Regions from separate parts of the Micromonospora profundi genome, predicted to be linked through region 3. Evidence: riboswitches for the same ligand, from Rfam matches in the RefSeq annotation. Region 3 holds a riboswitch; each other region holds the start of a gene.
The links. Region 3 has a riboswitch for cyclic di-AMP ahead of F4558_RS24035 (coiled-coil domain-containing protein). Riboswitches for the same ligand answer to the same signal wherever they lie in the genome.

Region 1 (3,654 bases), 1.5 Mb from region 3:
CGCTGGGCGACCCGCAGGCGTTACCTGGGTGACTTCCCCGCCGAGTCGTACGCCGAGGCGTTCCTGACCGCCGCCCGCCGGGAGTTGGCGTCGACGGACCACTCGACCGAGCGGTCGACGCAGCTCACTCCGCTGGCCTGAACCAGAGGCGTGCCGAGCGTCAGCGGTAGGCGTCCAGCAGCGCCAGCACGGCCGCCGGGTCCTCCACGTGCGCGTTGTGCCCGAGCCCGGGCAGCGTGGCGACCGGCACCCCGTACTCCTTGAGCTGCGCGTCGGTGACCATCGTGTCGTGCTCGCCGCGCGCCAGCACCACCGGCACGTCGGTCGCGGCCAGGAGCGCGGCGAGATCGGGCTCCCCGACGGCGAACGCGCCAGTGTCCATCGCGAGGCGCCACCGGCCGTCGATCTGGCGCAGGCCGGCGTCCACCATCGGGTGGTCCGGCGGGACCAGGCCGGCAAGCCCCGCGACCCGCAGGTAGCGACGGGCCGCCTCGGACCGGCTGGCGAACCAACTGACCGGGCGGGCCGCTACGTCGGCGGCGCGGGTCAGCTCGTCCGGCGTCCAGACGGCCTTGATGCCGAGTCCCACCACGGCGTCCACGGGCGTTCCGGCGGCGCGGGCGGCCAGCGCCAGGCCGACGACCCCACCCAGCGAGTGCCCGAGGACCACGATGCGGTCGCCGGGCGCCAGGGCCTGGGCGATGCGGTTGGCGAAACCTTCGAAGGAGTACGTCGGCAGCGGCGCCGACCAGCCGTGGCCGGCGAGGTCGGGTGCCAGCCACCTGCCGGGCCAGTGCTGCTCCAGCAGTGGCGCCCAGGGCAGCCAGACGTCACCGGTAGCCCCCATGCCGTGCAGCAGAAGCAGGACCGGCCTACGGTCGGCGTGACCACCCGATTCATCCAGCACGGCCGCAGTCTCCCACGGTTCACAGCCCACGACGAGAGCCGTCGCCGCCCTGGCCCGGCGTCGACGAAGACGCCGCGAGCGCCGGCCCCTCGTGGGAGACGGCGCCCGCGGCGTCTGGTGGGCCTCACGCCTGGGTCAGGCGGAGTAGCCCCGAGTGGCGATCCAGTTGGCGAGGTTGATCGTGGTCATCCAGTACTCGCCGTAGGCCGCGTTCGCCGAGTCGGCGATCCGCACGGTACGGCCGTCGTCCTTGTAGCCGACCACCGCGACGTAGTGCCCGCCGCCGAAGGAGTGCCAGCCGCCGTTGGTGTCGACGGCGTCCCCGGCCACGTTGGCCACCACGCCACGGCCGTCGGTGATCGCGGTGACGACGTCAGCCTGGAGGCGGTCCATCTGGGCCGGGCTGGGCGAGCCGGCGAACGTCCGGGTCCGGTACGGGGAGCCCTTCACCTCGGCGTTGAGCACCCGTGTGGTGTCCAGGGCCGAGTTGGTGCCCATCTCGGTGGTGCCCAGCTCGGCGCCCAACTGGTCCTGGGTGCGGTTGATGCCGGTGGCGCTGAGTGCGTTGCGGACGGCCGCCGGGCCGCAGTTGTAGTAGGTGTTCTGCGCCTGGTAGCGGAAGTCGAGCACCTTTGTCGCGGGCGGCTTCGGCGCTGCCTTCTTGGCGGTCAGGTCCGGGTCGCTGCTGGCCTTGGCCGCCGGCGATGCGGCGCTTGCGGAGGGGGCGGCGCTGCTCGGGCTGGCGCTGGTCGGGGCGGCGCTGGCCGAGGGGTCCGCGTCCCGGGCGTCGCCGCGGGAGGCGGCGGTGTCGCTGCGCATCTCGGCGACTGTCGACGCGGTGTGCTGGCCGACGGGGGCTTCGTCGGCACCGGCCACCAGGGCGCCGGTGGTGGTCGCGATGGCGAGGGCCGCGGCGGAGGCGACGGCGATCTGGTACGGGCGTTCGGTGGCGAGGCGACGCAGCTGACGCTGCAGGGTGTGCTTCACGGGTCCTCCACGGTTCAGGGGGAGAGCGGCACACCGGGGGCAGCCGGTATCCGGGCACGCGCCAGCGCGCGGACCGTGGTCCGCGGATGGTGGAACCGCTCAGGGAAACGCCCGGCGCGGCCGGGCGGGAAATGCGGTGACCCTGGGGGTCAGCTCACCGCCACGAGGAGGGCAAGCGTGGGTACCGCGACGCCGTGAAGGCGGAGGAATAGCCGAGGGGTGTGCGGGTGCTGCATGGGGATGGAACTCCTTCCGACACCGCCTACCGGGTTAGCTGACGGATTCGGGCGGGAAGATCGCCCTACCGCGGGCCGTGGCTCGCGGATTCACCCCGGACGTACTTGTGGGTCCCCGGTTCGTTGATCACGATTGAGCGGGTCGGTGCGGCGTCGCCATTCGCGATCGATTACCGCACCGGACGGGACGAACCCTACTGGCCGCCCAGAGCCCTGCCAAGCCTCGCTCACCTGCGTAAACCTTGAACGGGGCGACAATTTCCGGGCGTCTTGCCGCTGACGTGACTCGATGGGACGAGCGGTTACGGAGGCACCGTAGGTCGACAAGCGGACACGTCGTCGACAATGCCGCCGGATCTGCGGGAACAATCCGGCCGAACGCGCCAGCCGCCCGATTTCCCGCGCGTGTGACCGGGCTCACCGAATAATCGGCGCGTTTCACCCCACCCGCGCCGGGCGCCACCGCGCCGCCGCCGCCGGCAGAGCCGCGACACGGACGGTGCGGCGGGCCGCCACCCGGGTCGGCCGCAACCGGGCCGCCGCCGCGTACGCCTCCTCGGCCAGGGCGCGCGCCGCAGACGCCGCCAGCTCGGCGTCGCGCCAGGCCGCCCGTTCCCGTCCGGCGGCAGCCTCGTAGTCGGCCCGCCGCGTCTCCCGGGCCGCCCGGCTGATCAGCACCTCCTGCTCCACCGGGTGCCGTCGTGGATCCCAGCCGTGCCGGTGGCCGAACACGTCGCCGAGCTGCCGCATGGTCAGGTCCCCCCGCCAGTACGCGGCCATCGCCGCCCGGTGCAGGTAGCGCTCCCGGATGGCGTACTCGGCGGGGGTGCGCGGGGTTCGCGGGGTGGGCAGCGCCCCGGCGCCGGCGAACCGGCGGGCCACGGCGTCCGCCTCGTCGTACCGCGCCCAGGTCTGCTCCACCTGCTCCTGAGCAGTCAGCCAGGCCGCACGCCGTCGGCGGGCGGTCTGCGCCGCGCGGGCCGCGGCGACGGCCACCTCCTCGGCGTACCGGCGCAGGTCGGCGGCCTCGGCGACGGCGGCCTCACGGGCGGTGGGCGCCGGCTCGGCGGCCTCCCCGTCCCGCTCGGCGGCCGACCCGTCCCGCTCCGGACGGGCGACCAGGACGGCGAGCACTGTCAGTGTCAGCAGGAGCAGGGCCGACCAGATGGCGGCGGCCTGCGGCACCTCGGTCAGGAACTCGTAGAAGACGACGGTCTCCATGGTCGGCACCTCGGTGGGAGAGCGTTGCGATGGGAAGCCGCACGAGCGTCCGGGCCAGGGGGCCACGGTCGGCCGGTGCGAGGTGATGTGTCGTCAGGCGCGGCGGCGGGACGGTGTCCCGGTGATCGCGACAGGTGTCGCGGTGTGGCTCAGCGGCCCGGCGGTGCCCGGGTGCCCGGCCGGGTCGGCTCGTCGGCGCGGGGCAACGGATCGGTGGCCGGACGCGCCGGCAACGACTCTGCCGTGGCGGCAGGCACACCGCCCACGCCGCTGGGCGGGACAGGGTCGGTCGACCGCACCGTG
Region 2 (3,654 bases), 3.5 Mb from region 3:
CCAGTGGGGTGGCGAAGCCGGACGGGTTGCTTGTCGTCGCGCCCGACGCCGAGGTGGCGTTCCTGCACCCGCTGCCAGTGGAGCGACTCTGGGGCGTCGGCCCGGTCACCGCCGCGAAGTTGCGGGAGCGCCGGATCCGTACCGTCGGCGAGGTCGCCCGGCTCGGCGAGGCGGCGTTGGTGTCCCTGCTCGGCGCGGGCACCGGCCGGCACCTGCACGCCCTGGCGCACAACCGTGACCCGCGGGCGGTGCAGGTCGGCCGGCGGCGCGGCTCGATTGGCGCGCAGCACGCGCTGAGCCGCACCCCGCACGCGGCCACGGAGCTGGACGCCATCCTGGCGGGCCTTGTCGACCGGGTCACCCGGCGGATGCGGGCGGCTGGCCGGTCCGGGCGCACGGTGCTGCTGCGGCTGCGCTTCGGCGACTACACCCGGGCAACCCGCTCGCACACAGTGCGCAAGGCGACCGCGGACACCACGCCCCTGCTCGCCGCCGCGCGGGCGCTGCTGCGTACGGCGCTGCCGGAGATCGACAGGCGGGGCGTCACGCTGATCGGGGTGTCGGTGGGCAACCTCGACGACAACCCTGTGCAACCGGAGTTGCCGTTCGACGCCGTCCCCGGGGCGGACCTGGACGCCGCCGTGGACGCGGTCCGGGACCGGTTCGGGTCGACGGCGTTGACCCGCGCGGTGCTGTTGGGCCGGGATTCGGGTGTCGAAATGCCTCTTCTGCCGGACTGATCCGCCTGGTGGCGGCGGATATCACAGCAGCTGGAGGGTTTAGCGACGGCATGATCGGAGACGTTGTGACGATCAGCCTTGAGGGGGGACCACCATGTCCGACGACAGCAGCAACCGCGCGAGCCGGCGTGCCGAGCGTCCGCACGACGTGACCGACCCGCTGCTGTGGCAGCTGGCGCTCGACGTGCTCGACGCCCACGAGCCGACCGAGGACGGCGTCTGCGGCAACCTGCTCTGCGCCGGGGAACCGTACCCATGCGCGGCGCGCGGGAACGCTGAACAGTCGCTGCGGCTCGCCCGAGGCGGGGCCGAGACACCGCCGACGGCCGCCCCGCAGTGGGACGGCCACGACGAGACACCGGACAACTGGTCCACCCAGGAGTCCTTCCACCCGCGGCGGACCCGGTCCGGCGAAGCGGTCTCGGCGTCGCGGGCTTCGGCCGCCTGACGCCTCCGCCACGACAGCGACACGCCAGCGGGCGCCCGACCGGAATCCGATCGGGCGCCCGCTGTGTCGTACGTCAGAGGCTGAGCCGCTGCCCGGGGAAGATCAGGCCCGGGTCGGCGCCGACGACCTGCCGGTTGCGCTCGTAGAGGGCCTGCCAGCCGCCGTCCTGCCGGTGGCTCTGCGCGATCTCCGACAGGGTGTCGCCCGACTTCACCACGTAGATGTCGCCGCTGGCCGCCGGGGCGGTGCGCTTGTTACTGCGGGTCGCCGGCTGCTCACCGCGCGACGACCGCTGGGCGGGCTTGTCGGCCTTCGGAGTGGACTTCGACTTGGCGGTCGACTTCGACTTCGTGGTGGGCTTCGTCGAGGACTTCGTGTCCGAGCCGCCCGACGCCCCGGCCTTCTTGCCGCAGGTCGGCCACGCGCCGATGCCCTGCCCCTTGAGCACCTTCTCGGCGATGGTGATCTGCTCGCTGCGGCTCGCCAGGTCGGCGCGGGCGGCGTACTTCTTGCCGCCGTAGCCGGCCCAGGTGCTCTGCGAGAACTGCAACCCGCCGTAGTAGCCGTTGCCGGTGTTGATCTTCCAGTTGCCACCGGACTCGCACTTGGCGATGGCGTCCCAGTTGACGGCGGCCTGGGCCGGGGCGGCCGGGCCGAAGAGCGCCACGGCACCGGTGACCGCGCCGACGGCCAGGGTGCCGACGGCGATACGGCGGGTGCTGACCCGTCGATGACGGGGGGTGTAGACAGACGTCATGAGTGTGCTTCCTCCACGCCGGCGAGGTGAGCTGTCGGGTTCGGGCCGAGGAGCCCGGCCGCGCGATGGCGGCTTCACCCCGAGGTGACGATGCACCGAGGAACGTTTGGGTCCCCCGCTCCTGCCCGGGTGACTGGGTTCCGACGACCGGGGGCAGGATTTGGCGTTACCGGTCGTGGCGTCCGCGATGGCGGACCCGACCGACGTTAGGCACGGCCGGCATCGATCGCCCAACCCCTGTGAAGTTCTTCACCGGGGCACGCTGAGCGGCGCGCTCAGCGGTTGCGGGCGGCGTTCAGCTGTGCAGCGACCATGATGGACCGCTTCCGATCAGGTCTGCCGCTCCCCGGCCGGTGGAGCCCGACAACGCGGGGCACCACCGGCCGGGGCACCTGCCTACAGGGTGCGGGCCAGCCGGTCGGCGAGCGTACGGGTGAAGCGGGCCGGGTCGGCCAGGTCGCCGCCCTCGGCGAGCACCGCCAGGCCGTACAGCAGCTCGGCGGTTTCGGTGAGGGTCTCGGCGGAATCGCCCTGCTCGTGGGCCTTGCGCAGCGCGGCTACCAGAGGATGACCGGGATTGATCTCCAGGATGCGCTTCGTCGACGGGATCTCGTGCCCCATCGCCCGGTACATCTTCTCCAGTGTCGGCGTGAGGTCGTGCGCGTCACCCACCACACAGGCCGGTGAGGTGGTGAGCCGCGACGACAGGCGGACCTCCCGGACGCTGTCGGCAAGGGTCGTGCCGAGCCAGTCCACGAGCGCCGCGAACTCCTGCCGCTGCTGCTCGCGCTCGGACTCGGCCTGCTGCTTCTCCTCGTCGGTGTCCAGGTCGACCTCGCCCTTGGCGATCGAGCGCAGCGGCCGGCCGTCGTACGTGCCGACCCGCTCCACCCACACCTCGTCGACAGGGTCGGTGAGCAGCAGCACCTCGTGGCCCTTGGCCCGGAACGCCTCCAGGTGCGGGGAGTTCTCGATGGTGGCCCGGGAGTCGCCGGTGGCGTACCAGATGTCGCTCTGGCCGTCCTTCATCCGGGAGACGTAGCCGGCCAGGTCGGTGAGCTCGGCCGGGTCGTGGGTGGAGGCCACCGACAGGATCTCCAGCAGGGTGTCGCGGTTGTCGGTGTCGTCGATGAGCCCTTCCTTGACGACAGTGCCGAACTCCTTCCAGAAGGTCTGGTAGCGCTCGGCGTGGTTGGCCTTGAGGTCCTTGACTGTGGCGAGGACCTTCTTGACCAGGCGGCGGCGGACGATCTGGATCTGGCGGTCCTGCTGGAGGATCTCCCGGGAGATGTTCAGCGACAGGTCGTGGGCGTCGACCACTCCCTTGACGAAGCGCAGGTAGGTGGGGACCAGCGCCTCGCAGTCGTCCATGATGAACACGCGCTTGACGTAGAGCTGGACGCCCCGGCGGCCCTGCGGGGAGAACAGGTCCAGTGGGGCGTGGCTGGGCAGGAAGAGCAGCGCCTCGTACTCGAAGGTGCCCTCGCCCTTCATGTGCACGACCTCGAGCGGGTCGGCCCAGTCGTGGCTGACGTGCTTGTAGAACTCGTTGTACTCGGCGGCGTCGACCTCATCGCGGGGTCGCGCCCAGAGCGCCTTCATCGAGTTGAGGGTCTGCACCTCGCTGGTGGGGTCCGCACCGTCGGTGCCGGGGCGTTCGACGGTCATCCGGATCGGCCAGGCGATGAAGTCGGAGTATCGCTTGACGA
Region 3 (3,654 bases):
GGCGTACGCCGAGCTGGCCGACGGTAACCGGCGCTTCGTCAGCGGTGCTCCACGCCACCCCAACCAGGGCGCCGAACACCGGGCCGCTGTGGCCGACGGGCAGCACCCGTTCGCGGTGATCGTCGGCTGTTCCGACTCCCGGCTGGCTGCCGAGATCATCTTCGATCGGGGCCTGGGTGACCTCTTCGTGGTCCGTACGGCCGGGCACATCGTGGGCCCGGAGGTGCTGGGCAGCGTGGAGTACGCGGTGACAGTGCTCGGCACCCCGCTGGTGGTGGTGCTCGGTCACGACTCCTGCGGTGCCGTCCAGGCGGCCCGCGAGGCGGCCACCACCGGCACCGCACCCGTGGGGCACCTGCGCGCGGTGGTCGACGCGGTGCTGCCCAGCCTGCGGCGCGCCACGACCGAGGGTGTGGACGACATCGACGGCATCGTCGACATCCACATCGCGCAGACTGTCGAGACGCTGCTCGGACAGTCGCCGGTACTGGCCGAGGCGGTGGAGCAGGGCCGTTGCGCGGTGGTGGGAATGTCGTACCGCCTGGCCATCGGTGGGGTGCGTCCGGTGACCGCCGTGCCGGTCGGCGCCGCGACCCTCGACGTGCCGAGCGTCCAGGACGGCCCGGCCGCGACCGCCGCCGCCTGACAGGACCCGGACCGCCGACCCGCCACGTGCGACGAGGGCCGCCCCGCGTGCTGCGGGGCGGCCCTCGTCTGCGGTACGTGCCGTCAGAGCAGTGACATGTGGACGTGGTCGGTGTGGTTCGACGGTCCGCTGTACGAGCTCCACCCGGTCGCCGGGAACCAGATCTGCCGGTTCCAGATCACGTAGTAGATGCCGAGTCGGTCGGCGTTGCGGATGAGGAACGCGGCGACGTTGTTGCCGTACTTGCGGGTGTCCTCGTTGTGCCACGGGGAGAAGCCGCTCTTCTGAAGCGACCAGTCGCAGGCGCGGCCCTTCGGGTGCTCCCACGGCCCGCCGGGGCGGTAGCAGCCGACGAACCGGGTGAAGCCGGCCCGCCTGACCTCCTTGTAGGCGTGCAGGGTGCGTGGTGTGACGCAGCCGGAGGTGGTCGGGTCGTCCTCGCTGCACGACTGCGGCTTCCAGTCGCCGTCGGCGGTGCGACCCGGGCCGATCCTCGCGACCGGCGAGGTGGCGTCCACGAGACCGCCTGTGAAGCCCTTGCCGCCGACGAGGGAGAGCGCCTTGTCCGCCTCGCTCTTGCGCTTGGCCATCAGGGCTGTCTGCTTCTGCTGCTCGCGGACCTCCGTGTCGAGGGCCAGCTTGGCCTGCTCGGCGCGGGACTTGACCGCGTTGACCTCGGCGAGCTTCTTCTCGTTGACCATGTTGAGCTCGTCGAGCGCCGCGGCCCGCTTGACGAAGGTGTCGGGGGCGGTGCTGTCCAGCAGCATCGCCATCGCGCCGACGCGGCCGGTGCGGTACGACTGGGCGGCGATCTGCGCGACCTGCGGTTCCAACGCGTCCAGGTCGGCCCTGGCCCGCTCGACCTCGATCGCCAACTCCAGCTGTCGCTTCTTGGATTTGTCCAGCTTGGACTTTGCCGCGGAGTAGTCGCGGTTGGCCTGCTCGATGACGTCGTTGAGCAGCTTCGGCTCGCCGTCCTCCTCGTGCCCGGACGGGGTGGGGGTCGTGGGGGCGGCATGGGCCGGTACGGGCCCGGCGAGCACGGTCAGTGCGGCGATCACGGCCACCACAGGTGTCAACCAGCGGCGTAGGGGTGCCGTCACAATGTTCCCTTCCGTCGACCGCCGACCGGGTTAGCTGACGGGTTCGGGACGGAAGTGGCCCCTACCGCTGGCGCGGATTCACCCCAGGTACCTGGGTCCCCGGCTCGCCGGTTGGCGATTGGGCGGTGGCACCGCAGGCGCCGCTTCGCGCCTTCATCGGTAACCGGCAGCGAGGTTACCCGAGAGTCGGCCGGGTGAGCTACGCCTGGATGCCCACCAAAAGCGTCATATCGCCATGGCGTTGAGTGACCAGTGCTGCTGTCGTCGGGGCGAGGGCCCGATCTGGTCACGCTGAGGAGTGTCACCATGCCGTCTTCGTGCTCCTGTCCGGCTCTGGCCACTGGTCGGTGGCGGTGGATGGGGGTGGGGTGTGCTCGGGGTCGGGCCGGCCCGCGCGTGGACGGCTGAGGGCGGCCAGTACGTCGGCTCGCTCCGGTCGCGGCCGGGGCGCGTCGCCGGTCGGGGTCGACCCGGCGGCGGTCACCAGGGCGGCCAGCCCGGTGGTAAGCGGTACGGCGGCGATCAGGCCGAGCGTGGCGACCGCGCTGCGGACGATCTCCTGCGCCAGGAACTCGCTTGTCAGGATCTGTGTGATGGGTCGTGTGTCGGCGGTGAGCAGGAGCAGCAGCGGCAGCGAGGCGCCCGCGTACGCCAGGACGATGGTGTTGACCGTGGAGGCGATGTGGGCGCGTCCGACCCGCGTGGCCGCCCGGTAGAGCTGCAACCGGCTCAGCCCCGGGTTGGCGTTCGCCAGCTCGGTGACGGTGGCGGCCTGGGTGACAGTCACGTCGTCGAGTACGCCGAGTGAGCCGATGATGATTCCGGCGAGCAGCAGGCCGTGCAGGTCCACGTCGGCCTGGAACATCGACAGTGTGGTGGCGTCCTCGCTGCCGAAGCCGGTCAGGTTGGTGGCGGCCGTGGCGATGGTGGCGAGCACGCCGGTGAGGATCAGGCTCCCCAGGGTGCCGAGGACCGCGACCGAGGTCTGTGCGGTGACCCCGTGGGTCAGATAGAGCACCACGAACATGATGAGCGCGGCGCCGACCACCGCCACCAGCAGCGGTGACCCACCGGCGGCGATGCCCGGCAGCACGAAGGTGAGCAGGATGGCGAAGCTGGCCGCCAGCCCCGCCAGCGCGGCGAGGCCCCGCCACCGGCCGAACGCGACGATCGCGGCGGCGAAGACCACCGCCAGCCACAGCAGCGGCGTTCCCCGCTGGTGCTCGGCGATGTTCCAACTGCTGGCGGCGGGATCGGTCGGGTCGGTCAGCTCGACCATTATGACGTCGTCGCCGACCTCGACCCGGGGTGCGCCCGGCCCGGCGGGAATCGGGGTCTGGACCTGCTGGCCGGCGTTCGGCCCGTCCTCGACGCGGACGTCCACCGTGCCGCAGGGTCCGGCCGACGGGCCGCCCTCGGGTGTCGGCGCCGGCGGGCAGGGTTCGGTAACCACCCGGGTCACGGTGCCGTGGTACCGCGGCACGTCCGCCCCGCCATCGGTCTGCGGCGACCCGTCCCGTGGCCAGAGCACCACCGCCGCGAGGACGGTGGCCACGAAGAGCGGCACCACCGTCGCGACGAGGATCCGTCGCACCCGCGGCGGGGCGGGTGGCGCGGAATGGCTGTGGTCGGAACCCAATGCGAGACTCCCAACGATCCGGTGCGAAGTACGTGTCAGCGGAGCGGTCGGTTCACCGTCGACGGGGGAAACGCCGCGGGAAGCGCGCCGGATCGTCGCCCGGCGATCGTCCGATCACGGACGGTCAACGTCCGGCCCGGTCGACGGGAAGCGACGCCACGACATGGTGGCGTCGCAGCCTGACTGCGTGGCGGCGTATGGAGGCTCATCCTGGGAGATGCTATCCAGCCCGTATCGGGGCGGCAGATCGTGACGGGGTGTCGGAT
Region 4 (3,654 bases), 440 kb from region 3:
CGACGAACCGCGCGACGGGCACGGAACGCCTGGCGTGACGCAGCCGACGAACGCCGGCCTGTTGGTGGCGTAGTCCGGGTCGATCCGGACCAGGCCGGTGGCCGGGGTGCCGGTGTCGAGTCGCGGCGCGTGCAGCAGGTCGAAGTAGTGCGTCCAGTCCCAGTACGGGCCCGGGTCCCAGTGCATCCCGCGCACTGTCGCCGCGGTGGTGCCGGGCACGTTGTCGTGGCCGATGATGTGCTGACGGTCCAGCGGGATGCCGAGTCGCAGCGCGAGGTGCCGGACGAGCTTCGCGGACGTCCGGTACATCGCCTCGGTGTACCAGGTGCCCTGCGCCGCGAAGCCCTCGTGTTCGAGCCCGATCGACTTGGCGTTGACGTACCAGTTGCCGGCGTGCCAGGCGACGTCCTTGGTCTTGACGTGCTGGGCGATGTGCCCGTCCACCGAGCGCAGCGAGTAGTGCCAGCTCACGTAGGTCGGATCTTGGACGAGCTTCAGGGTGGTGGCCCAGCTCGCCTCGGTGTCGTGGATGACGATGTACTCGATCTTCTGCCGCTTGGGCCGGTCGGAGAGGTCGTGGTTGCCGTAGTCCCCGTCGCCGAACGCCTCGTACGGCGCCGGGATCCACTCACAGGAGATGGTGCGGGGGCACTCCAGCCCGTCCGGGCGGGCGAGCTTGCGCAGGCCCAGCCGGTCCAGCCAGGTTCGATCCGGCCGTACCGTGCGGGCCGGCAGCGTGACCCGCTGGCCGTCGTCGGTCACCCGGGACTCGCCGGCGCCGATGGTGGTGAAGACCTCGTCGGCGAAGGCCGCCGCGGCGTCGGCGCTGTCCGCGCCGGCGTAACGGGCAACCGCGCCGTACCAGGCAGCCGGGTCGGTGCCGGTGCCGATCGGTGCGCCAAGCTCCCGCTGGTACGACGCCAGCAGCGCCGCCCCGCCCCGGATGTTCGCGTTCGGGTCGGTGCGCAGCGACTCCGGGGCCACGCCGGTCAGCGCGGCGGCGGCGTCGACCGTTTGCAGGGCGGCGCTGGGCGGCGCGGGCTCCGAGGCTTCGCGGGGTGCCAGCGCGGTACGCGAGTCGTCGCCGCGCGGGTCCTCGGTGCCAGTGTCGTGGTGCCCGCGCCCGGGCAGGGCGGTCACGTGCCGGGCGTCGGTCAGGTGCATCGGGCCGTAGCCGCCGCTGGTGCTGGGCGTGCCGGCGTTGCTGTCCCAACGGGACTCCAGATAGGAGACGCCGAGCAGCACGTCGGTCGGTACGCCGTACTCGCTCGCTGCGGCAGCGTACTGCTGCTGGCGGTCGGCCGTTGGTGCGGCGGCGACCGGACCGGCGGGCAGTGGCACCACGGTCACGGCGACCACGGCGGTGACCAGCAATGTGCGCCGACGGGACGGCAGGGTTGGACGGTGCATCGAACCCCCTAGATTGCGTGGGTAACTGTGAGGTCACCCTCCCGCCGGCCAGGAGCTCCCGTCAATACCTTTCCATATTCGGATACAGGCAGAAAAAAACCTTCGCGCACGGTCCGTGACCCCGCAGAATCGCCACGGAGTGTCACTGCCGCACGGGTTGCGGATCGGTAACGGTCATCTCTACTCTGGTCAATCGTCGGCCCGGTAGCAGGTCTGCCCATCCCGGGCGGTAACGGACCGGCACCGCCGAGTCGCTCGACGAGTGAGCCGGGGACCCAGGTTCCCTCGGGGTGAATCCGCAGATCGTGCGGTAGGGCGTCGACTTCCCGCCCGAACCCGTCAGCTAACCCGGTAGGCGGTCAGGAAGAAGGAGTACGGAACCCCGGTGGCACTCCATGCCCCGCGGCCGTCGTCCGAGCGGTCGGCCTCAGCCGACCCCCTGTCGATCGTGCCGCGTCAACGCTGGTCCCGCTTCACCACAGCTCTCGCCGCCATGGTCGGCGTCGCCGTCGTCCTGACCGGCAGCGCCACGGCCGCGCACGCGGACCCGTCCGTCGCCGAGATCGAACGCCAGATCGACGCCGACTGGAACAAGCTCGAACCGATCATCGAACGGCACAACTCCACCCGCACCGAGCTGGCCGCCAAGCGTAAGCAGGCAAGCGCGCTGGCCGCCAGGATCGCCCCGCTGGAGCGCCAGGTCGACGCCGCCATGGACAAGGTCAGCGCCCTGGCCGTCCGCGCGTACATGGGTGAGAACGTCTCCACCGTCAACGCGATGCTCGGCAGCCGCTCGCCAAGCGAGATGGTCGGCCAGCTCGAAATGCTCGACCGCTTCGCGCACAACCAGCAGCAGGACGTGAAGCAGGTGGCCGACCTGCGCGACGAGTTGGCCCGGCAGAAGGCGCCGCTGGACGAGTTGGTCGCCGAGCTGACCCTGACCGAGGCTCAGCTCGCGGCGAAGAAGAAGCAGATCAACGCTGAGATCGACAAGCTACAGAAGCTGCGCCTCAAGGTGTACGGCAACGGCGGCGGGGGTCCGCTGCGTCCGGCGCCCTGCCCGGCCAGCTACCCCGGAGGCGGGGCGGGCACGGCGGTCAAGTTCGCCTGCGCCCAGATCGGCAAGCCCTACGTGTGGGGCGCCGAGGGCCCGAACTCGTACGACTGCTCGGGGCTGATGCTTGCCGCGTGGGCCAAGGCCGGCGTGTCACTGCCGCACAACGCCGCGCAGCAGAGCCGGGTGACGAAGGACGTCAGCCGCGCCGACCTCCGCCCCGGTGACCTGGTCTTCTACTACAGCGACATCCATCACGTGGGCATGTACGTCGGCGACGGCTGGGTGGTGCACGCCTCCCAGGCCGGTCAACCCGTCAAGATGAAGAAGGTCGACGACGGACCGATCCACAGTTACGGCCGTCCCGGCTGAGGTGTAAGGAGGGGCCCCTTCCTAACGCCTCGTGTAGAGAAGGGGCCCCTTACTAACACCGAACGGGCGAGCGGCTCAACGGGTCGGCCAGGCGCGCCAGTTCTGCCAGGAGCGGCTCGGCGTCGGCCCCCGCTGGCCCTGGTAGCGCGAGCCGTAGACCACCGAGCCGTACGGGTGCTCGGCCGGCGAGGAGAGCCGGAAGATGCACAGCTGCCCGATCTTCATGCCCGGCCAGAGGGTGATCGGCAGGTTCGCCACGTTTGACAGCTCCAGCGTCACGTGACCGGAGAAACCCGGGTCGATGAAGCCGGCGGTGGAGTGGGTGAGCAGTCCGAGACGGCCCAGGCTGGACTTGCCCTCCAGACGGCCGGCGAGCTGCTCGCCGAGGGAGATCACCTCAAGCGTCGAGGCAAGTACGAACTCGCCCGGGTGCAGCACGAACGGCTCGCCGTCGGGCACCTCGACCACCGAGGTCAGGTCGTCCTGCTGCATGGCCGGATCGATGTGCGTGTAGAGGTGGTTGTTGAAGACCCGGAACAGCCTGTCGAGTCTTACGTCGATGCTGGACGGTTGAACCAGAGTGGGCTCGAAAGGCTCCAGGCCCAGCGTGCCGGCCTTGATCTCGGTGACCAGGTCGCGGTCGGAGAGCAGCATCGGACCACCATAGCGAGGCAGCCGGTGACCAGCGTGTCGAGGTCGCCTCTCGTACATTTGTTCGATAGAATGCCCTCATGGCTTCCTGGTCCGATTTTGCCGCCGACGAGCCCCGCCTCGCCGACGGGATCCGCGTTCTCCTGCAGCAGTACGGGCCGGGCTTC

Region 1: another riboswitch for cyclic di-AMP. It lies ahead of F4558_RS17030 (C39 family peptidase); the one in region 3 lies ahead of F4558_RS24035 (coiled-coil domain-containing protein).
Region 2: another riboswitch for cyclic di-AMP. It lies ahead of F4558_RS08220 (LysM peptidoglycan-binding domain-containing protein); the one in region 3 lies ahead of F4558_RS24035 (coiled-coil domain-containing protein).
Region 4: another riboswitch for cyclic di-AMP. It lies ahead of F4558_RS26185 (C40 family peptidase); the one in region 3 lies ahead of F4558_RS24035 (coiled-coil domain-containing protein).

What each region holds. Positions count from the first base shown of each region.
Region 1 covers NZ_JAATJK010000001.1:3,894,035-3,897,688, forward strand. The annotation lists gene F4558_RS17020 (CDP-glycerol glycerophosphotransferase family protein) at 1-141, shown strand, start outside; gene F4558_RS17025 (alpha/beta fold hydrolase) at 161-907, opposite strand; gene F4558_RS17030 (C39 family peptidase) at 1,043-1,894, opposite strand; cyclic di-AMP (ydaO/yuaA leader) riboswitch at 2,139-2,280, opposite strand; gene F4558_RS17035 (hypothetical protein) at 2,569-3,351, opposite strand; gene F4558_RS17040 (hypothetical protein) at 3,501-3,654, opposite strand, start outside.
Region 2 covers NZ_JAATJK010000001.1:1,914,035-1,917,688, reverse strand. The annotation lists gene dinB (DNA polymerase IV) at 1-740, shown strand, start outside; gene F4558_RS08225 (hypothetical protein) at 835-1,188, shown strand; gene F4558_RS08220 (LysM peptidoglycan-binding domain-containing protein) at 1,262-1,945, opposite strand; cyclic di-AMP (ydaO/yuaA leader) riboswitch at 1,948-2,121, opposite strand; gene htpG (molecular chaperone HtpG) at 2,342-3,654, opposite strand, start outside.
Region 3 covers NZ_JAATJK010000001.1:5,426,246-5,429,899, reverse strand. The annotation lists gene F4558_RS24040 (carbonic anhydrase) at 1-646, shown strand, start outside; gene F4558_RS24035 (coiled-coil domain-containing protein) at 730-1,749, opposite strand; cyclic di-AMP (ydaO/yuaA leader) riboswitch at 1,754-1,884, opposite strand; gene F4558_RS24030 (YibE/F family protein) at 2,051-3,388, opposite strand.
Region 4 covers NZ_JAATJK010000001.1:5,866,957-5,870,610, reverse strand. The annotation lists gene F4558_RS26190 (N-acetylmuramoyl-L-alanine amidase) at 1-1,410, opposite strand, end outside; cyclic di-AMP (ydaO/yuaA leader) riboswitch at 1,645-1,782, shown strand; gene F4558_RS26185 (C40 family peptidase) at 1,796-2,836, shown strand; gene dcd (dCTP deaminase) at 2,912-3,490, opposite strand; gene F4558_RS26175 (pyridoxamine 5'-phosphate oxidase family protein) at 3,568-3,654, shown strand, end outside.